3 regions of the Peribacillus sp. FSL H8-0477 genome follow, and region 3 is predicted to be linked to each of the others. Evidence: riboswitches for the same ligand, from Rfam matches in the RefSeq annotation. Region 3 holds a riboswitch; each other region holds the start of a gene.

Region 1 (11,096 bases), 1.0 Mb from region 3:
TGAAGAATTTGAGAGAGTTACCATTTATCGGTTTAACCAATCAATATAGTTTTCGACAATTTACTGATGAATTTTGTTCATCTGTTGGTTATTCCCCTGTTTATCAAGTAGAAGTAGAAGAAGCAACAATTATATTACAACTTGTAAAGAATGGACGTGGTGCTGCTTTTACACCGGAGACATCTGTTAATTTATATGAGGATAAAATCAAACATATCAAAATTATTAATGGCCAATTCACACGAACAATTGGGTTACTAAAGCATCGCTATTTTTATCCTACACAGATTTCAAAGGCATTTATTGAACACTGTCATAATTATTTTGAGAAGATAAAGGGAAATATATAATATAGGGGGATATAGAGAAGGTCTTTGTTGTCGTATATTAACCGTTGGCTATTGTTAGTTACTAAAATGTTTTCTGAAGTAAAAACGTTTAACTACTAAGACCAAACTCAAATTATTTGTACTCATTTATATGATTCAAATTAAAGTTTTTTAGGATATTAAAAATGTCATAGAAAAAATGTAACTTTTTGAAACTTCTTTATCCTTGATTCGTAAATATAAATATGGGAAACTTAGTTTAACAAAAAACTATACTAGAATATCACAGGAGGAATTATTTTGTTAAAGAAATTGTTAACTGCTTTTATGTTGGTTACCTTTGTGTTTGCACCTATTGCGGAGCATACCTTTGTAGAGCCTACACATGAAGTGAGTGCAAAATCATATCGTTCAGGGAAAAAATCTTTTAATTCCAATAACAATCGTTCGAATTTCAACCAAAATAAATCAACGGTCAATAAACAAAAATCATCAACAAACAGCAATGCTAAAACGACAAAAACAAATTCGTTTAACAAGGGCTCATTTATGAAAAGCATGATGCTGGGCGGTATCGCCGGATTATTATTCGGGAGTATGCTGGCTAATATGGGCGCTATGGGATCCGTTCTTGGATTATTATTGAATGTACTTGTGATTGTGCTTATTATCGGGTTACTTAAAAAGATTTTCACGCGTAATAACCGCCCGAGAAACGAGGGAGACGGAACGTGGAGAAGATAAAGATATCAGAACAAGAAATCATTAACTCACTCTGTGTGTATATAGCAGATAAAAGACGAGTAAGCCCAGAACAAGTGGAAATGGAATTAATGTATGATGATGACTACGGGTTCTCAGCGGAAGCACACGTTAATGGAAGATCTCAAATATTAATTACTGCTAATATAATTGAAGCATTGCGTTTTTATATTGAACATGAGCTGAACAGGGATCCATTTGCTGCCAAGCTTGAACTTAAATTGGATGATGACGAAGGGATTATTGCATACGTTCAATAAAAGGATAAAAAGAGGCTATGCCTCTTTTTTTTGTACTTCACTCTTTACCATACCTTTCTTTGGGAATTAGGAGTCACGGTTTATATTAAAAAAAATATTATTTCTATCGTTTCCCTATATGGTATAAAATAGAATGTAAGTAAGGTTACTATACTCTCAAAAATAGGGAGTTCTCGTTTGCATTTGATGCTTAGTCTTTTTATTAATTTGACCTAGTCTATTAGATTAAATATATATTGTAAAGGAGATACATATAGTTGAATTCAAAATACCTAGACTTACTTGTCCAAAAATATGATTGTGAAGAAAAAGTAGCAACAGAAATTATTAATCTGGAATCAATCCTTAACCTACCAAAGGGTACTGAACATTTTGTTAGTGATTTACATGGGGAGTTTCAGGCGTTTCAACATGTGTTGAGAAATGGCTCTGGAAATGTAAAAGAAAAAATTAAAGACTTGTTTCAAGATGTCCTATTAGAAAAAGAAATCAATGAATTTGCGACGTTAGTTTATTATCCTGAAGAAAAAATAAAGTTAATTAAGAATCAATTTGATAAGAAACAAGAATTAAACCAATGGTATACCGTTACCATTGAGCGAATGATCAGGCTTATTTCTCATGCTTCTTCAAAATATACACGGTCAAAATTGCGTAAAGCGCTGCCGGGTCAATTTGTTTTTATTATTGAAGAACTGCTATACAAAACGAATCAAGTAAATAAGGAAAAATATTATAAAGAAATTGTTGAGCAAATTATCTCCTTAGGTCAAGCTGATAAACTCTTAACGGGGCTCGCGTATACCACTCAAAGATTAGTTGTCGATCATCTACATGTAGTTGGCGATATTTATGATCGTGGACCTGAACCTGATAAGATTATGGATACACTCATTAATTATCATTCGGTTGATATTCAGTGGGGAAACCATGATGTGCTTTGGCTGGGTGCTTATTCTGGTTCAATGGTCTGTCTAGCTAATATTATTCGTATCTGTGCAAGATATGACAATCTGGATATTATCGAAGATGTATATGGTATCAACCTGAGACCTTTGTTAACGCTTGCCGAGAAGTACTATGAAGACAATCCAGCTTTTCGAACTAAGGTAGACTCAGAACAGAAACGATCGAAACATGAAAAATTACAGATAACAAAAATTCATCAAGCAATCGCAATCATCCAGTTTAAACTCGAAATGCCTATTATAAAGAGGCGTCCATATTTTAATATGTCAGAAAGACTGTTGCTTGAAAAAATTGATTATGATAAGAAAGAAATAACGATTTATGGGAGCACTTACAAACTTGAAAATACTTGCTTTGCTACCGTGAATCCAGAGCAGCCTGAACAGCTGATTGAGGAAGAAAAGCAAGTTATGGAAAGATTATTGTTCTCTGTACAACATTCTGAAAAGCTGGCCAGACATATGAACTTCCTTATGAAAAAAGGGAGCCTCTATCTAAAATATAATGGAAACCTTTTAATACATGGTTGTATTCCTTTAGACGAAGAAGGTAATATGGAGAAAATGTCCATTGACAGCAACACGTATTCAGGCCGAGAATTACTTGATGTTTTCGAACGTTATTTACGACATTCTTTTGCCCATCCTGAAGAGACAGATGATTTAGCGACAGATATGGTCTGGTATTTATGGTCAGGAGAATATTCATCCCTTTTTGGTAAAAGAGAAATGACAACTTTTGAGAGATACTTTATTAAAGACAAAGTAACTCATAAAGAGAGAAAGAATCCATACTATCATTTACGTGAAAAGGAAGAAATTTGCCGCAAAATTTTAGCTGAATTTGATTTGGATCCTGATACAGGTCATATTATAAATGGCCATACACCAGTGAAAGAAATAGAGGGAGAAAATCCCATTAAGGCAAACGGAAAAATGATGGTGATTGATGGAGGTTTCTCAAAGGCCTATCAGTCAACCACAGGCATAGCAGGATATACATTATTGTATAATTCCTTCGGTATGCAGCTAGTAGCCCATAAGCACTTTAATTCAAAAGAAGATGTTTTATTGAACTGGACAGATGTTTTATCCATAAAAAGAGTTGTAGATAAAGAATTAAAAAGAAAAAAGGTTAGAGAAACCAATATTGGAGAGAAAATAATACAGGAAATTTCTATTTTAAATAGTTTAAGAGAATACCGCTATATGGATTGACGTAAGGAAATCTAAAAGGGTGTCGGGCCGAATGATTGAGAGTTAGGGCCGAATAAACTCCAGAAAGGGCCGAATGATTTGAAGTTTGGGCCGAATCATGCTGAGTTCAGGCCGAATGAACGAGGATTTAGCGGATCCGATGCCAATAGGGCTGCTTCAAATAAAGGGTTCATGAGAAAGCCTGGTTATCTAGATAGAAAAAGAGAAAGATACACTTTTTGAAGGCGTTTTTGCGCGAAAGGGCCATTAGGATGAATCATTCCTACTTACCGCCGAATAATTTCTGCTCAAGCAAATCTGTGCTGATCTTTTAAAAAAAGCCAAAGAAGGGGCTGTCCCAAAAGTCAGGAATATGACTTTTAGGGGTAACCCCTTCTTTGTTTTTGCCAAAACGTCGACCTTTTAGGGGACAGTGCTGATTCATGAGGAAATAACATCTAAACCAATGCAAATGTCCGTACTTGCTGCCAGTTAGATTCGTTGATCCTTTGTGGTGTTTTTATGAAGAACTTCATTGAAATAATGATTCTTCAAAAGTATTTTTAATATAAGAAAAGCAAAAAGGGAACCCATTAAAGAACTAAGGAAAAAAGCTGGTAAAAAACCAAAAAGTGCAGCTTTTTCTCCCAATATTACAAGCGCTATCGGATAACAAGTTATGGATCCAAGAATGCCAGTCCCAACTACTTCTCCGAAGCATGCGTACTGAATCTTTTTCATTTTCTTGTATAGGAGTGCTGCAAATAATGCACCAATCATGCTTCCAGGAAACGCAAAAATAGAACCAGTACCTGCCATATTTCTGATAAGGGATACCAAAAAGGCTTGTATAACAGCAAAAAAAGGTCCTAATATAACGGCAGTCATGACATTGGTTACATGCTGAATAGGAAAAATCTTTGCAAATCCAACGGGAATGAAAAAGAACGAACTAGTTAGGGTAGTGATGGCCGTGAACATGCAAGTCAGCGTCATTTTCCTCAATAAGTTCCCTTTTTCTATCATTCCATAGGCCAATCATGCTCATTGTAAACCATGTCCCAAAATAAATATTCATATCGTGAGGTCGCTATAAAGTGCTTCTCTAATCTGTTTAGGTCTCTTTCAGGCAGCCCTTCCGTCAATTCATCTAACAGTTTAGACAACCATTTGTGCACTTCAGCGAATTCGACGGATGAATAGGATTGAATCCAGCTGGCATAACGATTTGTCTCCAAGGCTGCACCATTTTGTTTCTTTAATAACAAACCAATCTCATAATAGTCCCAAGCACATGGAAGCAAACAGGCAATGATATCAGCTAATGTTCCATGATGTGCGGCATTTAGCATGTAACCGGTATAGGCAAGGGTAGTTGGTGTAGGCTCAGTATGTTCTAATTCCTTCGAGCTGACTCCAAACTCTTTGCAGTAGTTCCGATGTAAATCCATTTCTACTTGAAGAGTTTTATGAAATATACCAGCAAATTTGGTCATGGTTTCAAGATTATTAGCCTTGATGGCCCCTAAAGCAAAAAGTTTAGAGTACTCAATAAGATAGATATAGTCCTGTTTAAGGTAATAAGCAAATTTATTTTCTAAAAGCGTCCCATCACCTATTGCTTGAACAAAGGGATGTGTGTGGTTCTTCGTCCAAATTTCTTTCGAACGTTCGTGAAGTTTATCACTGAAAGATTTCAATGTGGTACTCGTCATGATAGTTCCTCCTTTTCATTTATTCACATACTTTGGAAGGAGAGTACTTCTCAATGAAAAAACAGCCGCTTTCAATTAGAAAGCGGCTGTTTTTGGAATGGACGAATCCCTTTTACAACCTGCTTTCCTCCGCTGGTATTCCCAGATCAGGTACAAAGGGTTTAATTCTCAGCCCATCGGCTCCCCTAGCAGTTTATTATTTAGTTAAACAAAAAAACCGTTCTGAAAACGGAACGGGTAGATGGATACAGTAAAAATGACCATATCATCCACTTTCCTCCGCCGGTATCATCCGGATCAGGTTCAAAGGGTCCAGAATACTATTCCATCTCAGTCTGAAGAAGACTCCCCTAGTGGTACTTCGTATGTGATTAGTGTCATCATATCAGATAAAATGGAAAATGCAACCTTTACACATTTAATATGTACAGGTGACTGGATTAATCGAAGCTGTTCTTTTTTGTAGATAAGCTCATTTAAATATTTTGCACATAGCATAAGAAAAACTGTATGAAAGGAAGGGAATAGTGGGTAAATTACAAGACTATTTTGAATCCAATAACGGACGGTTAATTCATAAGTGGATGCATTATTTTGATATATATGAACGTCATTTTGAGAAGTTTATCGGCAAAGAAATTAATATTTTAGAAATTGGAGTTTCTCATGGCGGGTCACTTCAAATGTGGAAAGACTATTTTGGGGACAAAGCTACGATATTTGGACTAGATATTGACCCTGTCTGTAAATCATTTGAGGAGGAACAAATTAATATAATCATCGGTGATCAAGGGGATAGGGAGTTTTGGAAAACAATCAAACCTACTTTACCGAAATTCGACATAATTATCGACGACGGCGGTCATCACATGACTCAGTTAAAGACTACGTTCCAGGAGATGTTTCCTGAACTTTCTTCCCACGGGGTTTATTTTATAGAGGATTTGCACACGTGCTATTGGGAGGAATACGGAGGTGGACTTGGTAACCCTGATAACTTTATTGAATACTCAAAAAAAATGATTGATAATCTAAATGCTTGGCATTCGAGGGATCCTCATTTGTCAATAAATCAGTTCACCACATCCGTTTTTTCAATGAGTTATTATGATAGTGTTTTAGTAATCGAAAAGAAACCAATAGAATATCCATCTACTCAAATAACAGGGACTCTATCTTGGTAAGTTAGATGAGGCGTTAGGTTTTAGCAAATATTGAAGGAGTAGAACGTATTACAAAAGCAAAAGATATAAAAGATACATGATGAGAAGGTCGCCAATTGGCGGCCTTCTTCACGTTCTTCACAAATTCTAGATGGTTGTTATAAACACTAGTTAGGAACTTTAAAATGATAGGATGGAATTTACACCTTAAAAAGATAAGATATATGTTAGCAGATTAAGAGGATTAAATAAAAAAATGTCGAATATACTATCATGAAATTGAAGTAATGGAGGCGTCATTTTGAATACATACGAAATTAAAAATATTAATCCGACAGTGGAAGAATTCAAATATTTGTGTGAGTCTGTCGGTTGGAGTGACTTTATAAATTTTGAAGTGGTGGAAACATCACTAAAAAATTCGATTTACTGTGTCACGGTCAAAGAGGATGATCAAATAGTGGGCATGGGGAGAATTGTTGGAGATGGGGCTATCTATTTCTATATACAAGATATAGTGGTCCATCCAACCTATCAAAAAAATGGTATTGGAAAAGAAATAATGAATAAGTTGGTTGAGTATTTACATACTAATGCACCCGATAAAGCGTTTATCGGATTATTTGCCTCCCAAGGGAATGAGTCTTTTTATGAGAAATTTGACTTTAAAGATTATTCTCCTAATATGACGGGGATGTTTACAGTAATTTCAAAAAACAGCTAGATTTTAAGGGTTGCTGCGGCAGCCTTTTTCTTAGTGTGCCAGGCATGGCAACTATCTAGGTGGTGAAAGTCCACTGTGGGGGTAAACATCGACCAACCACTAAGGAAGCGCAAGGTACTTACCGTGAGGTAAGGGCTGGAGGAAGCGTGGAATAAAATCTTGGCTCGACGAACAGAAATCTGATACTAAGGCTCTACAAAGGGATAAGGCTCCTAAGCAAGTCAAAGTCCAAAAGATGTGCGTAACTTTGTAGAGTAAATCAGACGAGTGAAAGAGGAAAGATAGTTGTCTTACCCTGGGAGATCTTGCGGGTGTACAACTAGTACAGTCGAAAAAGGTTAGCCGCAAGAAGTCAGCAGAAGCCATAGTAATGAAGTCATTCATGAAGGGCTGAACAATTTATAGTGTTTCAACGCCACGAATGCATAAGTGACCTACTCCGAATGTGTTAATGGGGAAAGTATGAGCGTATCTCAAAGGATAACCAAAATGGAGCTATCACTTATTACGTGAGAGGAAAGGAGAAACGAGTGTGGAACTTTTAGAACAGATTCTAAGTAATCAAAATATGAATGAAGCCTACTTGCGTGTCTATAAAAATAAAGGTGCTAGTGGGGTCGATGGAATAACGGTCGATGAACTGAAGCAATATCTGAAAGAGAACAAAGATGAGCTACGTCAGCGCATCAGAACAAGAAAATACCAACCACAAGCTGCCTTAAGAGTGGAAATCCCAAAAGAAAATGGCAAGATGCGCAAGTTGGGAATACCAACAGTAGTGGATAGGGTAGTTCAACAAGCCATTCATCAAGTTCTCAGTCCGATATTTGAAAAGCAATTTAGTGAATACAGTTACGGCTTTAGACCGAAAAGAAGTTGTGAGATGGCAATTATTAAAAGCTTGGAATTTCTAAATGATGGACACGATTGGGTAGTTGACATTGACCTTGAAAGATTCTTCGATACCGTTCATCACGATAAACTGATGCGATTTATATCCAACACAATAAAAGACGGAGATGTCATCTCGTTAATCAGGAAATACTTAATCAGTGGAGTCATGATAAATGGAAAATATGAAGACACACCTGTCGGTACTCCGCAAGGAGGAAACCTCAGCCCATTATTGAGTAACATTATGTTAAACGAACTCGATAAGGAACTAGATAAAAGAGGACTAAGGTTCGTGAGGTACGCAGATGATGCCCTCATCTTTGTGAAAAGTGAAAAAGCAGCGACTCGAGTAATGAGTTCAATCGTGAGATTTATAGAAGAGAAATTAGGTCTTATAGTCAACGCAGAGAAGAGTAGAATTTCACGTCCAAAAGAACTAAAATTCTTAGGATTTGGGTATTATTACGACTCTAAAAACGAGATATACCGAGTGAAACCTCATTCAACCTCCATACAGAAATTCCAAAGGAAGCTTCGACAATTAACAAAGCGGAACTGGAGTATTTCGCTAGACTATCGAATATTGAAACTTAAACAAGTCATATTCGGGTGGGTAAACTACTTCAGAATCTCAAGTATGAAAGAAGCTATAAAGCGAATTGATATGAAGCTTCGCTCCAGAATTAGAGTCATCATCTGGAAGCAATGGAAAATCACAAGGAAACAAATCAAATCGTTAATTCAACTAGGGATACCCGAAGAAGAAGCGAAAGGACTAACGTTCTGTCGGAAAGGTTTCCGGTATATCGGATTATCGAAAGTTGTTCAAAGAGCAATTTCAAACAAAAGACTAAAGCAGAGGGGACTACCCTCTGCTTTAGAACATTATCTAAAAGTACACACTGTAATATAAATTGAACCGCCGTATACGGAACCGTATGTACGGTGGTGTGAGAGGGGCGAAAATAATTAAAATATTTTCCCTCTACTCGATTTTACCTAATAGAATATTAGCTCAATAGGGTTATGGTAAAATTAAGGTATTTAAATAAATAAAAATGAAGGAGGAAATACGCTGAAGAAGCTAATGATCCTAACATGTATTATTGTGGGGATGACTGCTTGTGGAAATGAAGATACAAAAGAGCAAAATCCAGAAAATAATGTTGAAACGAAAGAGTCAGATACAGTGAAAAATGAACCTGTTAATCCGAGTTCAAATGCGGCAAGTGGCAGTAAGACTGAAAAAGTGGATTTTCAAAGTATCATTCCAACAGATTGGGATATTAAGTTACCAGAGGGGGTTCCCGTAACCGAAGGAAAATATTTAACTGCAATCGCGGATTCTAAAAAAAATCTAGTAACCTTCAAATTTTATACAACAGACAAACAATTAGAGATAAACGATTCAAACATAAAAAAAATTGGCGATTTTGTCGGCCAATTAGTCATTACGAATTATCCAACGGTAAAATCAGCTAGTGAAGAAATAGATCAAACTGTATTTAGTGAGGGGAAAGCTGTAGATTTAGGGTTTGGTATAACTGGGTATCAAGATGCAGGAGCAGGCTCATTATTTACAAGTTGGAATGAAGGACGCTGGGCCATTATAGCACGTTCCGCAACAGAAAAGTCAGAAGAAAGTGCAGCGATAGCGAAAGAAACTGTGGAGTTTTTGGAATCCTATATGCTCCCGATTCCAAAACAATATGGATTTTTGCATATTGATGCAACACATAAAGGCAGCCTGGCAAAATGGCAAAAAGAAAACTATGTTTATACGCTTACGGATTTTGGTGACAACACCCTTAATTGGCTTGTAACTTTTGAATGAAATAACCTAAGACCGTCCAATCGACGGTCTTTATTATATGACGTCTCTAAATAGGGAGAAACAGAGTTTCGCTAGTGAAATAGTTTACAGGATTGGTCGAACTTGATTTTCTTCATATTCGACAGATACAAAGTGTAATAGCAGCTGGAATTTTAGTTATTCGACTTTAACGGTAATCTTATCTATAGCATTGTAACCATAGCCTTTTCTATTCCATAGGGGTTTCCCTGGTTGACGATTGCCTTCGGTATCGGTAGCTCTTGTTTTTATGGTGTACTCTCCTTTTTTCAAAGCGTTCCATGTATAAGTCCAACGAACCCAAGCATGTTTTTTAGGTGTGTTAGAAAGCTTGCATGGATCCCAAGTTTGACCACCATCCATACTTATTTCTACCGTGGCAATTTTTCCTTCGCCTGTCCAGGCTATTCCGTTTATTTTATAAATTCCAGTGTTCAATAATTGTCTATCTAGGGGGAATTGGATGGTTGAGTTAACGTTTATAGTCGTGACAGGAAATTTCCCACTATCGTTTTCTTGGTTTGGATAGTAAATGTAATCGACTGTTTGGAATGGGCCTTTAAATTCCTTTTCTATGACAACGATTTTCTTTATCCATTTTACAGACGCCATTCCATACCATCCGGGTACTATTAATCTAAGTGGGAACCCGTGTTTGAAGGATAAAGGGTGGTTATTATATTCATAGGCGATAATGGTATCTTCATCGAGAGCTTTTTCTATCGGCAGGCTTCGTGTGAAATTATATACGTTGTTAGAGTCAGTTCTTGGACCATTATCATACCCTTCAAAAACAATTTCTTTTGTATGATCGAGCATTCCTGCGTATTGTAATAATGTTCTCAGGGGTACGCCTTTCCAAATTCCTTGACTGATTGCACCTTTTCCCATTTGCTCCCCAAACACCTTTGGTTTGAAAAGTTCCCGCTTATCACCAGAACATTCTAAAACGACTTTAATGGTTTTTGATGGCATAGCGTAAATCTGTTCTAATGAAAAAACGGAAGGATTCTGTACATGCCCGTCGATTGGAAGAAAATAAAAGGATGATGAAAAAGCAGGGTAAGGAAAATGATTTCTTCTATAAAATAATTTATCAGATACCAGATCTTCAGCAACAAAATGAATAGGTGTTTCTTGATTTTCTGGTACCAACGTTTTAGTAATAAGATAAGGTTTAACTTTCTTTGAATCTGAATTTGTCAGATGAATACCTCCTTTAAAACGAAGTT
Region 2 (11,096 bases), 370 kb from region 3:
TTGACGATAACAACAAAGAATTGGCCGCAAATATTGCACGTGAAAATTGGTTGTATCCGATGATTACTACTGATTAAAAAAAAGATGCTATCCCTGATTACAGAGAAGCATCTTTGTTGTACATACACCCTAGTAAATGGTATATTCTAGAACAATAGTTACATAGAAAGGAGACTACTTATGGCGAAACTTTCTCTAGCAGAAGCTGTGAAGCTAAAAAGTGTACTCTCAAAAAGAATCCATGAATTAGAAGATGAAATGGACCGGGCAGCCTTTATTGAAGTTGAAAAAGGCAGTAAATTGCCCAAACAAGCACGAACACTGCAAAATGTCGAACAAGATATTGAAGAAGTTCGAAAAGACTTCCGCTTACTTGATAAGTTGATGTATCAAGCCAATATTGAAAACAAGATCTTGTTTGATACGAACTCTATTCCCATTGTTGAAGCCATTGAGCTTGCAACTCAGCTTCGCGCTCAGGCACGGAAATGCAAAGAGTATGGAGCTGCTCCAAAGGAAGAGTATGTTCATTCCTTCAGCGAGACCGTTTCAATCGTACGTACAGCTACCTTTGAGCCTGAAACATATCGTGTCAAAGCCATTGAGCTTGAGCGTCGAGCTAACAAGCTATCAAATTTAATCAATGCCATCAACTATACGATCGAATTAGAATTTGACAGCGAGAAATATTTTTAACCCTTGAAGGGGTGAGACTCCCCTTCAAGGCATAGAAGGAATCCTTGTGTACTTTGGTACAATATAAAATGAAATGGCAAAGGACTCAACCAATTATCCAATGACCCATTATACATTTACCTGTAACCAATAACCAACTACTGCAATGGACGGTCGATGACCACTCTAGTTTTTTTCTTTCCTTCTATGAATCCCTCATTCCCTGTGAATGAGGGATTGTTTTTTTCTCTGGTTTAAAAGCAGCTATTATAATTATGGTTTTACCAACAAATCAAAGTTGTTCTCTGTAAAAGTAAATCCTTTCGATGGGGCTTTTAATAGAAATCCATTCGGTGAATTATTCGAAGAACTAAATCAAAAGGAATCTACCTATACTATATCTATATTGATGCCTTGATTCCTAAAAGTGTAGGACAAAGTAACATGGCAGTAGCTAAAGCACTTAAAAAGGGTAGCCATGTGTCTGCTACCCTTTCTATCATTTAATCAGTATTTACTTATAGTTGATACATATGATTAAGAGGTCCGCTGCCCTTGCCTAGATTAAGGTCGTTTTTAAGTGCACCAGTAAGATAGTTTTTTGACAGTTGGATACTTGTCTTCATATCTGCTCCAGCTGCTAAATTACACGCTATACTAGAAGACAGCGTACAGCCTGTACCATGCGTATTAGGATTATCAATTCTTTCACCTGAAAACCAAATAAATTCTCCATCAAGATACAGTAAGTCATCTGCTGACGCAGGAAGATGCCCTCCTTTTATTAAAATATTTCCTGAATAGCTTTGTGCAATTTTAACAGCAGCGTTTTGCATATCTTCCTTTGAATTAATTTTCATCCCCGAAATTGCTTCTGCTTCAGGAATATTCGGGGTAATAAGTGTAGCAAGCGGCATCAGGTTAGTTAGGAGACTGTCCATCGCCTCTTCATTCAATAACCGACTGCCGCTTGTAGAAATCATCACCGGATCTAGAACAATATGATTTGGTTTATGCTCCTTCAGTTTTTCAGCGATTACGTTGATAATAGCCGGTGAGGATACCATTCCAATTTTCACGCTATCTGGGAAAATATCAGTCATAATACAATCTAACTGTAATCCTATAAATTCTGGTTGTGTTTCCAAGACCCCCTTTACTCCCATCGTATTTTGAGCTGTCAATGCTGTGATTACACTCATCGCATACATTTTATGTGCCGTAATGGTTTTGATGTCTGCTTGAATACCTGCTCCGCCGCTGCAATCTGAACCCGCAATACTAAGTACCTTTTTCAAACAAACCCCTCATTTCTACTTTTTAATCATTTTTGTTGAAAGAACATGTAATTCCCGGCTCGCTTCTTTTATATCTTGTGCCGCAAATATTGCTGATACAATAGCTGCCCCGTCCACTCCGCTGCCGTTTAGTTTTAGGATATTACGTTGATTAATGCCTCCTATGGCAACAACTGGGATTGTAACGGCTTCACATATTTCTCTTAATGTTTCGAAAGATACCATATCTGCATCCATTTTTGTTGAAGTACTGAACATAGAACCTGCTCCAAGATAATCCGCGCCACTTTTCTCAGCCGCAATTGCCTGCTCAACGGTCTGAACCGATACGCCTACTATTTTATCAGGGCCAACCAATTTCCGTGTTTCCTCTATTCCAAGATCATCTTGTCCAATATGAACACCATCTGCACCGCAATCAACGGCTACCCTCACGTAATCATTAATCACAAATGGAACTTGATAACGATCCGTTACTTCCTTTATTTGCTTAGCTTCCTGGAGAAATTCGTCATACCCTAAGGTCTTTTCACGTAGTTGAATAAAGGTTGCTCCGCCCTTTATTGCTTCCTCTACTTGTTCACTCAATGACTTTTCCCCCACCCACATTCGGTCAGTGACTGCATACAACAGCATGGATTGTTTATCTGCTTTCAATTTTACTACCCTCTTTCAATAATGTAGTGTTGATTTTACTCATATAATCAATTAAGTAGGTTCTGAAGGAAGAGGTACCGCCATTTGTATGCTTCGTCTTTTGATAGGCAAGCTCACCACTAATGCCCATCGCACATACAGCCGTTTTTGTGCTTTCTAGTAATTGATCTGGATTACTCCCGCAAAAGGTTCCAATCACAGCTGTCAACATACAGCCCGTCCCTGTTATTTGAGACATCATCTTGTGGCCATTTCTTATGACATATGCCTTATTTTCGGCTGCAACAAGATCAACAGCACCCGTAATTGCAATGACCGCTCCAGTTTTTTCGCTTAAATGTTGTGCCAACCTAATGTTTTCATCTAGATTTGATTCGTTTATAGCATCCATATGTGCTGCATCGACGCCCATTGTCGAACCACTTCCTTCATAAACAGTTTTTACTTCAGATATATTTCCCCTAATCACCGAAAAGTGAATTTCCTCAAGCAGCTTCCGAACAGTGTTAGAACGAAAAGCAGAAGCACCTGCTCCTACCGGGTCTAAAATAACCGGGATTCCCAGCTCATTGGCTTTTTTACCCGATTTAATCATCGAAAGAATAGTCCTTTCATTTAATGTTCCAATATTAATCACCAAACTGTTGCAAATACTTGTTATTTCTTTCACTTCATTATAATCATCAGCCATAATTGGTGAACCGCCACAAGCTAAGATGATATTAGCGCAATCGTTAGCTGTCACGTAATTAGTAATAGTATGAACAATTGGTGTATGTCGTCCTACGTTCTCTAGGATTTTTTCTTCCATAGTTTCTACCTCCATTTAGATTGATACCAGTGCCGTAGCAATTATGATTAGAGACATCCAAAGCCCTCAAAAAAAACCAAAAAAGCGATATACCACAAAAGGGTATATCGCTTTAACATTATCATTCATGTAAAGTTGATTCCCTACGTTGGCATTATCCAAATCAGGTTTTAGGGTCAAAGCTACTATTCGCTTACTCTCAGCCTGCATGTGCAAGCCCCCCTGTTATTCAATTAATTTCTTCTAAATCAGTTTACCATACTCTTCCTCAAATATGAAACACCTAAATGAAAGAAAGCGGCATTAAACTTTCCCTCCTATTCTTTGTTCGATGATACCATTCCTAATAACTTAATATTGAATTTCTTGAAACTCTTCATATTTTTCGAAGTAATTTTGTTGTGAATGGAGCAGTCTTCAAAGTCCATTTAATTGGCACCAAATCGTCTACAATTCATATAAATAAAATGATTTTATCTACAAGTAACTAGGAGGATATAATGAAAACTTCAATTATACTATTGACTCACAATCAAATTGATTACACAAAAAAGTGTATCGAAAGTATCAGAAATCACACTCATTTAGACTATGAAATTATTGTCGTTGATAACGGATCAGAGGATAAAACAGTAGCTTATTTATCTGAGCAAAATGATATAACAGTTATCGAAAATAAAGAAAATGAAGGATTTGCTAAAGGTAATAACCAAGGTGTTGAAAAAGCAACAGGCGAAACCATCCTCTTTCTGAATAACGATACGGTTGTAACACCTGGATGGTTGGATTCCTTGATAAATACCTTATATTCGAGTGAAAAAATTGGGATTGTGGGCCCAGTTTCCAATAATGTTTCCGGTAACCAACAGATTTCAGTAACTTATAATCAAGAAACATTAGAAGGACTAGAGAATTTTGCTGCTGATTATGTTAAAGAAAAGTCAGGTGAGAAGAACAAGGTCTTAAGATTAGTAGGATTCGCTTTAGCATGTAAAAAGGAAGTTTTAGACGCAATAGGATTATTTGATGAATCTTTTGGCATAGGTAATTTCGAAGATGATGATTTATGCCTGCGCGCACTTCGGGAAGGTTATGAACTCTATATAGCGAAAGATTCTTTTGTCCATCATTATGGAAGTGTTACCTTCAAAAATAGTCCGATTAATTTTAATCAGTTAATGTACACAAACCAAACCAAACTTTATGAAAAATGGGGTTTTAAAGCAAACTATTATATGTTTCCACGGCCAGAAGTACTTAATTTAGTCCCTACACATACAAAAAGGCTCCTAGAGCTAGGCTGTGGAATGGGGGCAATGGCTATTAATTTAAAAGAAAAATATAATTGTGAAGTTATAGGAATTGAAATAGATTCAACCGTTGCAGAGTTTGCCAAACATAATCTAGATACCGTCTATTCCGCTGATGTCGAGCAATTTGACTTATCCAAGTTAGGGAAATTTGATTGCATTGTATGTGCAGATGTTTTGGAACATCTTCGTGATCCTTGGAAGATCGTAAAAGAATTATCCAACTTATTAAATGTTGGTGGTAAATTAGTTATTTCTTTACCAAATATTGCAAATATCGAGATTATAAAAGAATTACTGCAAGCAGATTTCTCATATCGAGATGCAGGTTTATTAGATCGAACGCATTTACGTTTTTTCACGCGAAAAACAATGCGCACATTGTTTCCTGAAAATTTAATCATAACATCATTATCCGGCACGACAATAGGCTATTCTGAGGCTGACCGTCTCCTTGCGGCAAGCATAGGTCCTATAGGAAAAGCCTTTGGCCTAGATACAGATTCATTCACCACAGATGCTTTTATCTATCAATATTTAATCGTTGCAGAAAAAGTATAAACAGCGCTCCTCACATCTTTGGTGAGGAGCTTTGTCTAGGGTCACCTTCCTGCCTCTTCACCCTTTCAAGCAAAAAACATATTATATAAAATCATTCGTAAAAGTAACTACAACAGAGGTGGTACTATGAAAGGAATCATTTTAGCCGGAGGCAGTGGGACTAGATTATATCCCCTAACCAAAGGAATGTCCAAGCAGTTGCTGCCTATCTATGATAAGCCAATGATTTATTACCCATTATCTATTCTTATGCTGGCTGGAATCCGTGAAATGTTAATTATTTCTACTCCTCAGGATATTGGACGATTTAAACAGCTGTTCCATGACGGGTCTCATCTAGGCTTGCGAATCGCTTATGAAGAGCAGGAATACCCAGGCGGCTTAGCACAAGCCTTCCTGATTGGAGAGAAATTTATAGGAGAAGACGATGTGGCACTAGTTTTAGGCGATAATGTTTTTTACGGTCATGGACTGACAGAAAAACTACGACGTGCAGCCAGCAGGAAAACGGGAGCAACTGTATTTGGTTATTATGTACATGACCCCGAACGATTCGGGGTAGTAGAGTTTGATGAAAACGCTCAAGCCATATCACTTGAAGAAAAACCCTTAAACCCAAAATCAAACTATGCGGTAACGGGTCTCTATTTTTATGACAATTCCGTGGTTGAACTTGCAAAAAAAATTGTACCCTCTCCCCGCGGTGAACTCGAGATTACGGATATTAATCAAGCCTATCTAAAAAGCGGTAATCTGAACGTTGAAATTTTAGGAAGAGGATTTGCTTGGTTAGATACAGGAACACACGAATCCTTACTAGAAGCTTCGCAATTTATTGAGACCATTGAAAAGATCCAAAGTATGAAAATAGCCTGCATCGAAGAAATTGCTTATAACCAGGGGTATATTACTAAAGATAACTTACTCGAATTAGCCGCCCCTTTAAAGAAGAATCAATACGGACAGTACCTAATTCGAATTGCTGATCAAAAACCATTTACAAAATAAAAAAGAGGTGTCAGATGGAAATCATCAAAACCATACTAGATGGAGTGTTCATACTTACTCCTTCGGTTTTCGGGGACAGTCGCGGCTGGTTCATGGAGACATATAACGATGAGACACTTAAAAAAGCTGGACTCTCTCTTTACTTCGTACAAGACAATCATTCCTTTTCAGAAAAGAAAGGAACCGTTCGTGGATTGCATTATCAACTAAATCCAAAAGCTCAGTCAAAGCTTGTTCGCTGTACCAAAGGTGCAATTTTTGATGTAGCAGTGGACATCCGTAAAGACAGCCCAACATACACTAAATGGGTTGGCATAGAACTTAGTGCGGATAATAAAAAGCAATTATTGGTTCCTAAAGGTTTTGCTCATGGGTTTATGACGTTGATTGCTGATACAGAAGTTCAATATAAAGTAGACGAACTCTATTCAAAAGAACATGACTACGGAATTCTTTGGAATGATCCTGCTCTTGATATTAAATGGCCCCGCGACATCACTCCAATTTTATCCAAAAAAGATGAAGAGGCACCACTATTAAAAAATGCTCGACATCATTTTGGTGAAATAGAATGAAAATAGTTGTCACTGGATATACAGGGCAGCTTGGTTACGATGTAGTTCGAGAAGGAAAACAAAGAGGTTTCGAGATGTATGGAACAGGATCAAAGGATTTAGATATCACCAATGAACAAAATGTTCGAGCCTATATACGTCAACTAAACCCTGACGCTATTATTCATTGTGCTGCTTATACGTCTGTAGATCTTGCTGAGGACGATAAAGAACGATGTTACGATGTGAATGTAAACGGAACAAGATATCTAGCTGAAGCAGCAAAAGAAACAGGAGCAAAGCTTGTTTATCTTAGCACAGATTATGTATTTGATGGAAAAGGGACTAATGCCTTTACAGAGTCAGATCAACCCAATCCAATCGGATACTATGGCAAAACAAAATATGAAGGCGAACAAATAATTAAAACCACGTTATCTCACTTCTTTATTGTGCGAATTTCATGGGTTTTCGGTATTAATGGCAACAACTTTATTAAAACGATGCGTAAGCTGGCCGATTCACAACCAATAGTTCGTGTAGTAGGTGATCAAGTCGGTGCGCCAACATACACAAGGGATTTGTCTATCTTATTACTTGATATGATTCAAACAGAGCAATATGGAATATATCATGCTGCCAATTCTGGAGTATGCAGCTGGTCAGATTTTGCAGAAGAATTATTCAAACTAGAAAATCGCTCTGTTTCAGTCCACCCCATCACAAGTGAGGAATTCCCTACAAAAGCAAAACGTCCCAAGAATTCCCGTCTATCAAAAGCAAAACTTATAGAAAATGGCTTTAGTCCCCTCCCCAATTGGAAGGACGCACTCGCACGTTATTTAACGGAATTGAATGATGAGGTGAAATAAAATAGTGAAAAAAAAGGTCCTTATTACTGGTGGTGCAGGGTTTATTGGTGGGAATTTCGTTCACTATATACTAAATAAATACCCCGAATATGAAATAGTTAATCTTGATGCATTAACATATGCTGGCGAGTTAACGAAGCATCAAGTAATCGAAAATCTTCCAAACTATCATTTTACACAGATAGATATCACAGATAACGAACAACTAAGTAACCTATTCATAGAAAAAGAGTTCGACTATGTCATCCACTTTGCTGCTGAAAGCCATGTGGACCGATCCATTGCTAATCCCGAACAGTTCATCTTAACCAATGTACTTGGTACACAGAACTTACTGCAAGCAGCAAAACAAACGAAAATCTCAAAATTCATTCATATCTCCACGGACGAAGTATATGGAGAATTAGATTTTGATAAAACAAATTTTTTTACTGAAACTACACCATTACAACCAAACAGTCCTTATAGTGCAAGCAAAGCCTCTTCCGATTTACTCGTTCGCGCCTATGCAGAAACCTACCAATTACCAGTAAATATAACCAGATGCTCAAATAATTATGGCCCATTTCAATTTCCAGAAAAACTAATTCCACTAACCATATCCAAGATTCTCAATGATAAAAAGGTACCCATTTACGGGAACGGTCTAAACATACGAGACTGGCTGCATGTATACGATCATTGTACAGCTATTGATGTCATTCTTCATAAAGGAATCAATGGCGAAGTCTACAATATAGGCGGGCATAACGAAAAAACAAATTTAGACGTCGTTAAGACCATCATCCATACCATCGGAAAATCCGAGAAGTTAATTGAACACGTCGAAGACCGTCTAGGACATGATAAACGCTACGCAATTGATCCAACTAAACTTGAACAGTTAGGCTGGAAACCAACATATACCTTTGAAACGGGAATACACCAAACTATTGACTGGTATATAAAGAATAAACAATGGCTGAACCACGTACTAAGTGAAAATAAATAAACTCTATAACCTTCCGCGATACTCACTGTGCAAGCCCTTCTCCTTAGAAGGGCTTGTTTTATGTGTTACTGCAACTTTTTATGAAGACTTGCTGACTCTTGAGTTTATTTAGCCCTGAGGCCTATTATTTCGGGGTTTTTAGAATGGGTCGCTAATCTTTTGGTCTATTTCTTTAGATACACTTTTTAGGTAGATCTGATGAATTAGTTTCCCCGGGGGGGATTTTATCTATTTTTCTGCTGTTCCGGCTGTTAATCCCGTCTGGTCTTCACGTATTCCCGTCTGGGTGCTATATTTAAGCACAAAATACCCCGTGGGGCACGATTGTTTAAAGGTTTTTTGAAAATGGGTCGCTAATCTTTTGGTCTATTTCTTTAGATACACTTTTTAGGAAAACCTGATGAATTAGTTTCCCCGGGAGGTATTTTATCTGTTTTTCTGCTATTCCAGCTCTTAATCCCGTCTAGTCTTCACGTATTCCCGTCTGAGACCACGATAATCCCGTCCGGATCTTATTTATTCCCGTCTAGTGGCAGCATATTCCCGTCTGGGCACTATTTTCAGCTCTAAAATACCCCGTGGGGCATCATTTTTTTAACGGGTTTGAAAATGGGTCGCTAATCTTTAAGTCTTTTTCTTTAGATACACTTTTTAGGAAGACCTGATGAATTAGTTTCCCCGGGGGGTATTTTATCAATTTTTCTGCTGTTCCGGCCATTAATCCCGTCTAGTCTTCACGTATTCCCGTCTGAGATCACGTTATTCCCGTCCAGTTCCTTCATAATCCCGTCTAGATACCCCGTAATCCCGTCTGGGCACGATTTTTAGCACAAAAATACCCCATGGGGCATCATGTTTAATGCGGTACTTCAAAAAACGCCACAAAAAAAAGACCAGCTATGCAGCTGATCTTTTCTTTCTTGTTGCCTGGCAATGTCCTACTCTCACAGGGGGAGACCCCCAACTACCATCGGCGCTGAAGAGCTTAACTTCCGTGTTCGGAATGGGAACGGGTGTGGCCTCTTCGCCATCATTACCAGACTATAAAGGAACGTTGTTCCTTCAAAACTAGATAATAAGAAGGTTTTTGCATGTAATTAAAACGAATGGTTAAGTCCTCGATCGATTAGTATTTGTCAGCTCCACGTGTCACCACGCTTCCACCTCAAACCTATCTACCTGATCATCTTTCAGGGATCTTACTAGCTTACGCTATGGGAAATCTCATCTTGAGGGGGGCTTCATGCTTAGATGCTTTCAGCACTTATCCCGTCCGCACGTAGCTACCCAGCTATGCCTTTGGCAAGACAACTGGTACACCAGCGGTGCGTCCATCCCGGTCCTCTCGTACTAAGGACAGCTCCTCTCAAATTTCCTGCGCCCACGACGGATAGGGACCGAACTGTCTCACGACGTTCTGAACCCAGCTCGCGTACCGCTTTAATGGGCGAACAGCCCAACCCTTGGGACCGACTACAGCCCCAGGATGCGATGAGCCGACATCGAGGTGCCAAACCTCCCCGTCGATGTGGACTCTTGGGGGAGATAAGCCTGTTATCCCCGGGGTAGCTTTTATCCGTTGAGCGATGGCCCTTCCATGCGGAACCACCGGATCACTAAGCCCGACTTTCGTCCCTGCTCGACTTGTAGGTCTCGCAGTCAAGCTCCCTTGTGCCTTTACACTCTACGAATGATTTCCAACCATTCTGAGGGAACCTTTGGGCGCCTCCGTTACTCTTTAGGAGGCGACCGCCCCAGTCAAACTGTCCACCTGACACTGTCTCCCACCCCGATAAGGGGCGCGGGTTAGAATTTCAATACAGCCAGGGTAGTATCCCACCAATGCCTCCACCGAAGCTAGCGCTCCGGTTTCAAAGGCTCCTACCTATCCTGTACAAGCTGTACCAAAATTCAATATCAGGTTACAGTAAAGCTCCACGGGGTCTTTCCGTCCTGTCGCGGGTAACCTGCATCTTCACAGGTACTATAATTTCACCGAGTCTCTCGTTGAGACAGTGCCCAGATCGTTACGCCTTTCGTGCGGGTCGGAACTTACCCGACAAGGAATTTCGCTACCTTAGGACCGTTATAGTTACGGCCGCCGTTTACTGGGGCTTCGGTTCAAAGCTTCGCTTACGCTAACCTCTCCCCTTAACCTTCCAGCACCGGGCAGGCGTCAGCCCCTATACTTCGCCTTGCGGCTTCGCAGAGACCTGTGTTTTTGCTAAACAGTCGCCTGGGCCTATTCACTGCGGCTTTTCCGGGCTATTCACCCTAAAAAGCACCCCTTCTCCCGAAGTTACGGGGTCATTTTGCCGAGTTCCTTAACGAGAGTTCTCTCGCACACCTTAGGATTCTC
Region 3 (11,096 bases):
GTTCTGAGTAATGCTCAACAGTATGGTAAATGAATTGGTCAAAACAATCATTAATGATCAACAGGAATTCATGACTTTCAGCAGCTGTTGGATTTAATGGCAGTAATCGATTAAATAGAATAGTTCTTCCTAATGAAACACTTTTTATAAATTCTGCAATATTGACTTCTGCCTGCAGTCTATCAGAAGCTACAATGTGTGCGTAATTTTTAATTTTGGAATCGATTATTTCTGGTTTTTTTTCAGTTAAAGCTTGGATTATTAGGTCGAAAAGCTGCATTCCATTTGTGTGATTACCATCTTTAAATGGGTCCTTTACTTTATAAGTAATGGTTTTAGACCATTCAGCTGCGATGGAGGACTTTTCGGAAATAAGGACTTCAATAGCGTCTTCAAAGTAATTCATCATACCCTCCATAACTTTAAAAATGATTCGTTTAATTAAATTCGATAAATGGAGATAAAAGTCCTTTTTTAGATATTTCTTACTAATGATTTTCCAATTCTGATAGGTTTCAAAGCAAGCCAGCTAGTTACTTAGTAAATGGTTCGACGTGAATAATTGCTTGCTTAATATTATGCTGTTTGCTCAAATTTTCTTCAACTTTCTCGGTGATGTGATGACCTTCGAGGATACTTAAGGTTGAATCAACATGAATCGTAGATTCGACGAGAATTTGATTTCCGTGCATGCGTGCTTTAATTTCGCTCATTTCTTTTACCCCAGGTGTTTTACTAATGGTTTCTCCGATTGTTTGAAGAAGTTGTTCATCAAACCCATCAGTCAGCGAATAGGATGAATCCCGAAAAATACTCCAGGCGGTTTTACAAATAATGATTCCAACGAGTAAGGCAGCGACGGAATCAAGCCAGTTAATTCCAATTTGTGTGCCGAGGATTCCAACCAATGCACCTAGACTTACTAATGCATCAGATTTATTATCCTGAGCAACAGCGTTAATAGAAGCACTGTTAATCTTCTTACTTATATTTAAATTATAACGGTATATTCCGTACATGAAAATGGCCGAAAACAAAGCAGTATATGAAGTCAATATACTGGGTGTTTCATGGTGACCTGAAAAAAAGGTTTGTATACCGGTAACGATTACTTGAACCCCGACGGAAGCCATTATAAATGCTGATACTAAAGATGCGATGGTTTCTGCACGCCTATGTCCATAAGCGTGGTCCTCGTCAGGCGGGCGTTTTGAAATCTTTAACCCGATTAGGACAGCTAATGAGGCAAGTATATCAGTTGTATTATTCAAGCCATCTGCCCATAAACCCTGAGAATGACCGAAATAGCCGATGCTCAGCTTTAATACAGAAAGGAACAAATAGGCAGCTATACTTACATATGCTCCTTTTTCAGCGGTAATAGAGTATTTATCTTGGTACATATATTTTACCTCCCGCAATTGCCTGTTAAAGATACCAAAGTAAATGTATGTGTGTCTATAGAAAAAGAGTCGTCTAAAGTCATTTAAATTGGTGGTTTTCAGCTGTATTTCCTTGGTATAAATTTGTTGCCATAAGGAAATCTGTCGAAAAGTCTAGAATTTAATAACTTGTATGTAATTGAAATTAATAGTATATTTTGTGTAAGGATAATTGAATATATCCACAAGGGGAGCCGTATGGCTGAGAGTGAGCGAATGAGTTCTTACCCTATGAACCTGTTAGTTAATGCTAACGTAGGGATGTGGTTTTGGATAAAGCAATGCAGGTGATCCATAACCCTCTGTCATTGCTTTTTTGCGTGCAAAAAACAATGGCAGATACTCATGAACGCTTCCCACAAAGATGAAGGGGGAAGAAAAATGAACCATAAGACATTATTTTTAGTAGAGGTAGCTGTTTTTTCTTCACTGGCATTATTACTTGATTTAGTATCAGGATTTATTTTTTCAAGAATTTGGCCACAGGGAGGATCAGTGTCCATTGCAATGGTTCCGATTTTTCTCATGGCTTATCGCTGGGGAATAAAAGGCGGGCTTTCCACAGGATTTTTACTCGGCCTTTTACAAGTTGTCAGTGGAACAGCTTGGATTGCGCATCCTATTCAGGGGTTTATTGATTATTTTTTAGCCTTTACTGTAGTGGGGATTTCAGGTGTTTTTATGACTCGCGTAAGTAGTTATTATAAGAATGGCAACAAAAAAATGGGGTTGTTCTACGGAATAGCAGGAATGTTTACAGGCAGCTTCTTGAGGTATATATGTCATGTTATTTCTGGGATCTTCTTTTTTGGATCTTCCACCCCTGCTGGTACACCAGTACTTACATTCTCCCTTGTCTACAACGGCACATATATGCTGGCAAGTTTTCTTCTTTCTGGAGTAGTAGTAGCTATGTTGTATTCTTCGGCTTCAAACGTACTTCTGAAAAAAGCGTATTAAAACGGTTTCCTGTCTTTTTTTATTAAATGAGTGTAAGATGGCACTAAAATGCTAAAAGGTGACGTATGAATCGAGAAGAAATTATTGCTCTTATTTCAGGTATAATCAAACCCATTCGTTTAGATCTTGGTTATTCGCAAGAAAAGATGGCCGAAATGCTTGGATTATCTAAAAAAACACTTGTACAGATTGAAAAACAACGAGTGTCTGCAAGCTGGACGGTTGTCATTGCTATATGTGCTTTGTTTCGTGAACATACTCTTCTTCAAACGGCATTAGGCGGTGACCCGTTAGAGACGATTGATACCACGGTCCGCTCTGGCGTTACACAACGTAAAGAAAAAACATTGGGCGGCAAGGTATGGTGGACAGAGGTGTCTGTCATGTCAGGTTACATCTTACAAAAAAATAATATCAGTCTACATTATCGTATTCTCGATGATAAGTATTACAGAATATACAGTAGTTTAGATGAACAGGAAGCTGTAAATCGCTTTCAAGAATTAATTTCCACCGATAAACAAGGCCGTTCTCTTTAGGAGAATCGGCCTTGTTTGTTTATTTGTCAGGTATGTCAAGGGGTCTATTCATTTTCGCAATTAGAACAGGACATGGAGAATCTTTAATTACAGCACTACTGGTGCTGCCTAAGAAAAACTTCTTCAATCCGCTTTTCTCACTTTCTCCAACAATAATAAGACTGGCATCTGTTCTTTGAGCATAACTACAGATGCTGTCTCCTGTATTCCCTTCTAGTACTTCGAATCGGCCTTGTATTTGGTGTTCGCTTAGTAATCTTCTTACAGTGCTTTCAGCTATGGTCACACTGTTTTTTACGACTGTATGTGTATCATCCGCCTGTGAAAAACCAGGTTCCATTGCAAGCACAGGTTGATTTTGAGAAGGGTCAATATAAAATCCTTCATTAATTTCAGACATGGACTTTCCTACTGTTCGTTGTTCAACCTTTTCATTAAAAACATGCACAATAGTGAGATGAGAGCCTAAATAGGTTTTATGCAGCTTTATGCCGTACTCGATTGCTCTTTTTCCGCTGGGTGTGCCATCGTAAGCTGCGATGATATGGTTAAATTCTACTTCCATCTTTCTTCATCTCCTCAAATGTTTTAAGTATGATTGGTTCACGATTCTAGATGAAGGGATAACAGTTTATTATGTTATACCCTCTTTTACAAAATTTATCCATAGTTTAATTATGTATTTTTTGACATAAAGAAACAAATAAGACGATGGTCATCTATAAAAATGGGGATGGTTGGTATATTATAATAATATGCTGTCTAGAAAGAGGTGGTAAGATGCAACGTAATATTCCGAAAATGCACCCTACAATTAAACGCTGCTTAACCCATCTAGAAGTATTAGGCACCGATGATAAAACAAAACAAATTGTCTATATGTATCTGCAAACCTTATATAAAGAATTGTCCTTATCCCATAAACACTCTAATGATCATTAAAGGTCCGGCAGTCGATTTTCTTCGACTGCTATTTTTTTAGGATTAGTGTATGTTTATTGGGAAATCATTAAACTAGTGACATAATGATATTTTAGAGGGTAGTAAAAGAGGGATAGACCTTTTTACCATATGAAGATTTTTTGATTGTTGGAGGGATTGTTATGGAAGGGGATCGACGGTTAAGAACAAAAAAACGGAAGAGAGCCAGACTAATCGGTTTTGTTCAGGTTGGTATCTTAGTACTGTCAATTATTACACTAGCGGCAGCTGGCTTTATATATTCTGTATTACCAGATACTGATATTAGTCAATTAAAGAATCAAATTGGTCACTCTACTAAGATTTATGATCAAGATAACCAATTGGCGAGTACTGTGACTGCGAATAAGTCAGAGGGAATATCAATAGAAAAAATACCAGAACATGTAAAAAACGCTGTGATTGCAATCGAAGACCGCCGCTTTTACGAACATCATGGTATTGACTATAAAGGGATAACACGTGCGATGGTTAATAACCTGAAGGCGGGTGGAATTGTTGAAGGAGGAAGTACTCTTACGCAGCAGTTCATAAAAATCTCATTACTTGAATCTGACAGGACCTATAAACGAAAAATACAAGAATACTTTCTCGCGAAAGAAGTTGAACATGAATATAAGAAAGACGAAATCCTTGAAATGTATTTTAATCAGGTTTATTTCGGGCATGGAGCTTGGGGAATTAATAAAGCATCCCAAATATACTTTGGTAAAGATGTTGAGCAATTAACCATTTCCGAAGGAGCGATGCTTGCGGGCGTTATTAATCTTCCAAGTAAACTAGATCCCTATAAGAATTATGAAGGAGCGATTAATCGACGTAATCTTGTCCTTAGCCGAATGGAGGAACTGAATTTAATTAGTGCTGAGAAAGCGGATCAAGCGAAGAAAGAAACAATTACTCTCGCTTCGGTTGATCAAGTAGATCCGCTAAAAGGTAAGTATCCGTATTATGTCGACCATGTTTTAGCAGAGGCTTCTAAAATGTATAAGATTGATTTGGATGAGTTGTTGACTGGCGGCTATAAAATCTATACCACATTGGATCAAGAGGTTCAAAGTATTGCAGAGGCCATTTATAAGGAAGATTCTAATTTTCCAACTGGTACAAGTCCAGATCTTGTCCAAAGTGGAACTATTTTAATCGACCCGAAAACCGGCGGAATAAAAGCATTAATCGGCGGCAGGGGAACACACCAATTTCTTGGCTATAACAGGGCTACTCAGTTGATTACATCACCGGGATCATCCATTAAGCCGCTGGCTGTTTATGTGCCTGCACTAAAAGAGGGGTATGAATTAACAGATCCTTTGGTCGATGAAAAAATGGCTTTTGGCCAATATAACCCAGAAAATTTGAATGGGCAGTATAAGGGAACGGTCCCTATGTATGAAGCAGTCATGGAATCATTAAATGTCCCGACTGTGTGGCTTCTTAATGAAATCGGTATCCAAAAAGGAGTTGACTCCTTAAAGGACTTTGGACTGCCCTTAGAAAAGGACGATCGTAACCTATCTATCGCATTAGGGGGGATGAGTAAAGGAGTATCTCCTCAGGATATGGCAGAAGCATATACGGTGTTTGCCAATAATGGTGTACGGAATGAGTCTCATGCCATTGTGAAAATTCAAGACCCAAATGGAAAAGAAATGGCTGTTTGGGAAGAACAATCGAAAAAGGTGGCCACAAAAGAAGTCGTAGAAAAAATGAATTCTATGCTCTTAGGAGTAGTGAAGTATGGAACAGGTGTAAATGCCGCAGTCGAAGGTCATGAGATTGCTGGGAAAACCGGATCCACACAGGTTCCGATAGAAGGCATATCAGGAGTAAAAGATCAGTGGTTTGTAGGGTATACACCATCACTAGTTGGAGCTGTCTGGGTTGGGTATGATAAAACAGATAAAGATCATTACTTAACGACCTATAGTAGTGAAGGGGCTACTAAAATTTTTCAAAAAATTATGGCTCAATCGTTACAATCCAAAGAATCAAAATCGTTTGAAGCAGCTGATATAGGTCCATTAATTGAAGAACAAGAAAGAAAAGCTGAAGAAGAGAACCAAAAAAACTATTGGGAAGATAAGAAAGAAGAATTTAAAAAGGGCTGGAATAAATGGCGTAATAAGCTATTTAATAACGACGGCAATTAAAAAGGATAAGGTTGGCATCTTCTGATTCATTGTCGAATCAAGGAGATGTCATTTTTTTGTAAAGAGATGGATGGAATCGTATGAATAAGAGATGTGTTGTTATGGAATATACAACCATTTTTATCAATTATCTTATATAATAAAGAGAGAGAATATTTAGAAAAATAAGTAACGCGCAGAGTAAAAAATTTTAAGAAAAGAGGAGTAAGTATGATTCAGTTTGAAAGTCGGATAGTACACATTTTTTATAAAATTTAGCTATTAGTGACTTTGCAGTTAGTCCTGATGACAAAGCCCATGTTAGTGATCCAAGGCGCGAATGATCCACGCGTTGTTCAACAGGAATCAGATCAAATTGTGGCTGCTTTGGAGGGAAAAGGGAGGGAAGTGGAATATGTCGTTCTAGAAGATGAGGGACATGGGTTTACGAAAAAGGAAAATGAAATTTACGTTTACAAGAAAATCCTAGAGTTTTTTAATACACATATACATAGATAACAGGGTGTATGGAGTGCGCATGAGAAATTATATGGATATATCAAAAATGAACTAAGCACGAAAAAGGACTGCCTTAAGGCAGTCCCGAATAATTAAAAGATAAAGTTAGCAATAATACCGATTACGACAATAGCACCAATGATCATTAAGATTGTTCTCATGTTTTTTCACATCACTTTCTTAGAGTAATAGTAAGTGTACTCATTAGAGTTTAATTTTATGATTAGAATGTACAACAAAGTCCATCTTGTCTTCAGAAATATAAGATCCAGCACAGCATTCATTGATCTTCTGCATAATGGCCTGTACTTCAGGTCCTTCAATCATAATTTTTAAATCAGAACAGTCCTCAAGGGTGAGCATAAAGGAAACGAGTTTTGATAACCGTTCAGGTTCAACTACTCTGTTCTTGCAGATGAAGTAAATACTGCCTTCATAATTTTTGGATATTTCAAACAGATCCATAATTTGCTGCATACTTAATTTCTTATCGAAGGTTAGTTGAGATGAAATTGTTTGATTCATAAGTCGATACTCCTTTTTAAGTAATATACCAATTGTATGATTTCATCGAGTTGTAGATGTTATGTTTGCTTATGTTAGATATTTACCCGCCCTGGTTCATTTGAAACCTATTATTTGGAACAGGTAAATATTATTTTGAAATACATATTATTGAAGAGTATAAGATGACAGGTACTAATGAATAACAGCTATATGAGGTTAGCGGGGGGACAGGTCTGTATTTTTAGTGTACAAAGTAGGAACTTTCATCCGCCTAAAGTCTGAAGAAAAAATGATCAGAAGGCGGTTTTTTATCGGAAAATTCCCATGTAGTATTAAAAGAAAAAACAGAATGAGGGAATGTAATGAACAATATTATTGGGATTTTTCGTAATTCAAATTACACGAAGTTGTTTTTTGCTACGTTTACATCACAAATGGGAGGCACAATTGGACTCACCGCTTTTACCTTCTATTTGCTCGATCGTTTTTCTAGTCAGCCAGCGTATGCAACAGTTACGGAATTAATGTTTTCTTTACCGACGCTGGCCGTTTTCTTTTTGGTGGGGGTGTTTGCCGACAGACTAGACCGAAGGAAGATTGCCCTTTACTGTGATTGGATATGTGCTGGACTCTCACTAATCTTTCTTTTGTTATTATCGGTTGACATTATGCCGTTGATTTTTGGGCTTCTATTTATCCGCAGTGCTATTCGTAATTTTTTCTTTCCGGCCGAGGCTGCTCTTGTGCAAGGGATATTATCTAGTGATGACTACACCACAGCTGCTGGGTTAAATCAAATGGTCTCCAGTTTATTTATGTTATTTGGAAGCGGCATGGGTGTGTTCTGTTATTGGACGTTTGGTATTGAAGGGGCGATTGCTATTGATATGGTTTGTTTTATTATTAGCGGCTTTTTGATTAAATCGACCCAATTTACTGAAGAAATACGGCTCCCAAATGGAAGACATACACTTAAAGATTTAAATGTTTCCTTAGTTATAAAGGATTTCTCGTCAGGGTTTCTCTATTTAATTCGAAATAAACTGCTGCTTACATTAATCTCTGGGTTTGTCCTTTTTGGAATAGTAAACGGTGGTTTTTCAGTCATGCAGGTGTTTATTTTAAAATATAAGCTGGAACCGTTAGATTATGAAAAGTATGCCGTTCTTTTAGGGATTATTTTCGGACTGGGTGTTTTAATAGGAAGTATCATTGCTTCCGTACTGGCAAAAAAATTAAAACTACATCATATGCTTATTATTGGTTTGTTGATTTCTGGGACAGCGACTATCTTTGGAGCCCTGGTTAATTCAACTGTTCTATATATGTGCGGGTTAGGGATTGTAGCCTTATCTCTTCCATTGGTTAACGTCTCGTTAGGTGGGTGGCTTCCAAGTATTGTGGATCCGAAGATGATGGGCAGGGTTCAGGGATGTATTAATCCGGTGATGATGCTCTCGCAATCATTGACACTATTCCTTATTGCTGTTCTATATCCTAGCTTTGTAACGATAGAAATGTTGTATTTGATTGTAGGCAGTTGTCTTGTACTTGTGGGTTTCTTCTATATGATGATTTTGCCTAAATTTATCAATCAGGAACATGCACAAAAGAAGAAGGAAGTCGTTGCTTTATAAATGGATGAGAGAGTTCTATGATGGCTAATTATAGTAAATATGTATATGATTAAATAGGACTTTTCACTTAGATGATAGTCACATAGATTTCTTGGAGGATATAGGATGAGTATCTTTAATTTTTCTGCACAAAAGATGAATGGACAGGAAATTTCTCTTGAACAATATAAAGGTAAAGCAATAATTGTTGTTAATACAGCAAGCAAGTGCGGATTTACCCCACAATATGAAGATTTGCAAAAATTATATGAACGCTATCAAGATAAGGGATTAATTATTTTAGGTTTTCCATGTAATCAATTCGGCCAAGAAACTGAAAATAATGAGGGTATACAAACATTCTGCCAGATTAATTATGGTGTTTCGTTCCCGTTATTCGGGAAGGTTGATGTTCGCGGAGAACAGGCGCACCCGCTTTTTCAATACTTAATAAAAGCAGCTCCATTCGAAGGCTTTAAGAATAATTCAGGCAGCAGACTGTTGAAATCGATGATTGAGTCAGAGCACCCAGAACTCTTGGGAGACGATTCTATTAAATGGAACTTCACTAAATTCTTGATTAATAAGGAAGGGGAAATCGTTAAACGATTTGAACCAGCGGATGAGCCCTTTGACATGGAAGCTGATATTGAGAAATTAGTATAAAGGCATTAATATTAACGGGCAGTCCTCCAGATGAGAGGGCTGCCTTTTTACGATTTTAAAGGAATAGAAGTAGTTAAATCGAATAGATAAGAGAGATAAAAATATAGGGGGAAAGTAAATGTTTCCGAAGCTTGAGACTAGCCGATTGATTCTAAGAGAAATAGGGAATGAGGATATAGAGAGCGTTTTTTCAATCTTTTCTAATTCGGATGTCACCCGTTTTTATGGAATGGAACCGATGGAAAATAGTAACCAAGCAATACAACTTATCACGAACTTTACTAAAAGTTATCAAAAGAATCAGGGGATACGATGGGGAATTGTCAAAAAAGAAGACAATGAACTAATAGGTACAATTGGATTTAATAATTGGGCTCCGAAGAATAAACGGGCTGAAATTGGTTATGATCTTCACCCTAGTTATTGGCGGAAGGGATATGCAACGGAAGCCATTCAACGTGTATTGTCATATGGGTTTAGTCAGATGGAGTTAAATCGTATTGGTGCCATTGTATATTTGGAAAATAAGGCATCAAGACAGCTGTTGAAGAGTATCGGATTTGCAGAGGAGGGAATCTTAAAGGAATATATGCTTCAAAATGGACACTTCTATGATGTGACTATGTTTTCTCTATTAAAGCGTTCAAGAGAATAAGTAAGAGCAGAGATACCTACAGAAAGGAGTACGAATATGGATTACTCTAATAAAACGGTTATTGTAACGGGGGCTTCTAATGGTATTGGCCGAGGGGTGGCTGTTGGTTTTGCAGAAAAAGGGGCATCGGTTGTACTGGCTGATTTAGATGAGGCAGCGGGAGTCGAAGCAGCAGCTAGTTTACAAGAAAAAGGATGGCAGGCCATATTTATTAAAACAGATGTGAGACAGGAAAGTGACATTCAACAGCTGATGGAGAAAGCTGCTCAGTCATTTGGGTCGATAGATATTTTAATTAATAATGCTGGGAAAGCAAAATTTACGCCTCTTCATGAATTAGAAGTAGAAGAATGGGATGATCTATTAAATACGAATTTACGTAGTGTCTTTCTTTGTACGAAAGCGGCATCAAAATATATGAAGCAAAATGAGGCAGGAGGTGCGATTATTAATCTTGCCTCAACACGAGCGATGATGTCTGAACCTAACTCTGAAGCGTATGCTGCCAGTAAGGGCGGAATTGTTGCATTGACGCATGCTCTCGCCGCTTCACTTAGTCAAGAAAGAATTACGGTGAACGCCATTTCTCCAGGCTGGATTGAAACAGGTGATTATGCGCGGTTAAGAACAGAAGATCATCTTCAGCATTTTTCAAGACGAGTTGGCCGTCCTCAAGATATAGCTCGGGCTTGTTTGTATCTAACGGCAGAGGAAAATGACTTTGTAACAGGGATAAATCTGATCATCGACGGGGGAATGACTCGTAAAATGATTTATGAAGAATAGTCAGTCAGCTCTTTCTTGCGACCGCGATAATTTTCCTCGTGATTAAACTCTCGGTTGAGAAGCAGTTCCATCGCTTCAAGATCGGAGGTATGTACGGGTGGATCTAATTTTGACCATTGTACGTAATAAATAACATAATAGCTTTTAATTTTTCTTAAAATGACGGGCGAATTTGGAAAGGCATCATATAAAGCCTTCACTTGATGGCGTTTCATATAGGACCAGTGTAATAGATTCATAGCTGCACCTGCTTTTATTCTTTTTATCTGTGTTTACCCATTGGGAAGAACAAATAA

The links. A riboswitch is a leader RNA that binds a small molecule or an ion and turns the genes downstream of it on or off. The one in region 3 is predicted to bind thiamine pyrophosphate.
Region 1: another riboswitch for thiamine pyrophosphate. It lies ahead of tenA (thiaminase II); the one in region 3 lies ahead of thiT (energy-coupled thiamine transporter ThiT).
Region 2: another riboswitch for thiamine pyrophosphate. It lies ahead of thiM (hydroxyethylthiazole kinase); the one in region 3 lies ahead of thiT (energy-coupled thiamine transporter ThiT).

Annotation. Positions count from the first base shown of each region.
Region 1 is NZ_JBBODE010000002.1:1,775,881-1,786,976, forward strand. Features, by position in the region: gene MHI18_RS20410 (LysR family transcriptional regulator) at 1-350, shown strand, start outside; gene MHI18_RS20415 (hypothetical protein) at 630-1,073, shown strand; gene MHI18_RS20420 (YxcD family protein) at 1,061-1,351, shown strand; gene MHI18_RS20425 (fructose-1,6-bisphosphatase) at 1,609-3,537, shown strand; gene thiW (energy coupling factor transporter S component ThiW) at 4,009-4,542, opposite strand; gene tenA (thiaminase II) at 4,539-5,231, opposite strand; TPP riboswitch at 5,339-5,428, opposite strand; TPP riboswitch at 5,489-5,593, opposite strand; gene MHI18_RS20440 (class I SAM-dependent methyltransferase) at 5,759-6,415, shown strand; gene MHI18_RS20445 (GNAT family N-acetyltransferase) at 6,696-7,118, shown strand; gene ltrA (group II intron reverse transcriptase/maturase) at 7,651-8,925, shown strand; gene MHI18_RS20455 (hypothetical protein) at 9,100-9,846, shown strand; gene MHI18_RS20460 (sulfite oxidase) at 10,003-11,096, opposite strand, start outside.
Region 2 is NZ_JBBODE010000002.1:1,110,345-1,121,440, reverse strand. Features, by position in the region: gene MHI18_RS17185 (GntR family transcriptional regulator) at 1-77, shown strand, start outside; gene MHI18_RS17180 (hypothetical protein) at 181-696, shown strand; gene thiD (bifunctional hydroxymethylpyrimidine kinase/phosphomethylpyrimidine kinase) at 1,194-1,973, opposite strand; gene thiE (thiamine phosphate synthase) at 1,989-2,630, opposite strand; gene thiM (hydroxyethylthiazole kinase) at 2,617-3,441, opposite strand; TPP riboswitch at 3,565-3,675, opposite strand; gene MHI18_RS17160 (bifunctional glycosyltransferase family 2 protein/class I SAM-dependent methyltransferase) at 3,942-5,312, shown strand; gene rfbA (glucose-1-phosphate thymidylyltransferase RfbA) at 5,439-6,320, shown strand; gene rfbC (dTDP-4-dehydrorhamnose 3,5-epimerase) at 6,335-6,895, shown strand; gene rfbD (dTDP-4-dehydrorhamnose reductase) at 6,892-7,746, shown strand; gene rfbB (dTDP-glucose 4,6-dehydratase) at 7,748-8,737, shown strand; rRNA gene rrf (5S ribosomal RNA) at 9,663-9,778, opposite strand; rRNA gene MHI18_RS17130 (23S ribosomal RNA) at 9,844-11,096, opposite strand, start outside.
Region 3 is NZ_JBBODE010000002.1:744,688-755,783, forward strand. Features, by position in the region: gene MHI18_RS15385 (histidine kinase N-terminal domain-containing protein) at 1-406, opposite strand, end outside; gene MHI18_RS15390 (cation diffusion facilitator family transporter) at 534-1,403, opposite strand; TPP riboswitch at 1,620-1,721, shown strand; gene thiT (energy-coupled thiamine transporter ThiT) at 1,824-2,402, shown strand; gene MHI18_RS15400 (helix-turn-helix transcriptional regulator) at 2,468-2,941, shown strand; gene MHI18_RS15405 (universal stress protein) at 2,961-3,506, opposite strand; gene MHI18_RS15410 (hypothetical protein) at 3,722-3,883, shown strand; gene MHI18_RS15415 (transglycosylase domain-containing protein) at 4,045-6,072, shown strand; partial or broken gene MHI18_RS15420 (alpha/beta hydrolase family protein) at 6,358-6,570, shown strand; gene MHI18_RS15425 (hypothetical protein) at 6,775-7,095, opposite strand; gene MHI18_RS15430 (MFS transporter) at 7,440-8,714, shown strand; gene MHI18_RS15435 (glutathione peroxidase) at 8,820-9,359, shown strand; gene MHI18_RS15440 (GNAT family N-acetyltransferase) at 9,478-10,014, shown strand; gene MHI18_RS15445 (SDR family NAD(P)-dependent oxidoreductase) at 10,051-10,800, shown strand; gene MHI18_RS15450 (hypothetical protein) at 10,788-11,015, opposite strand.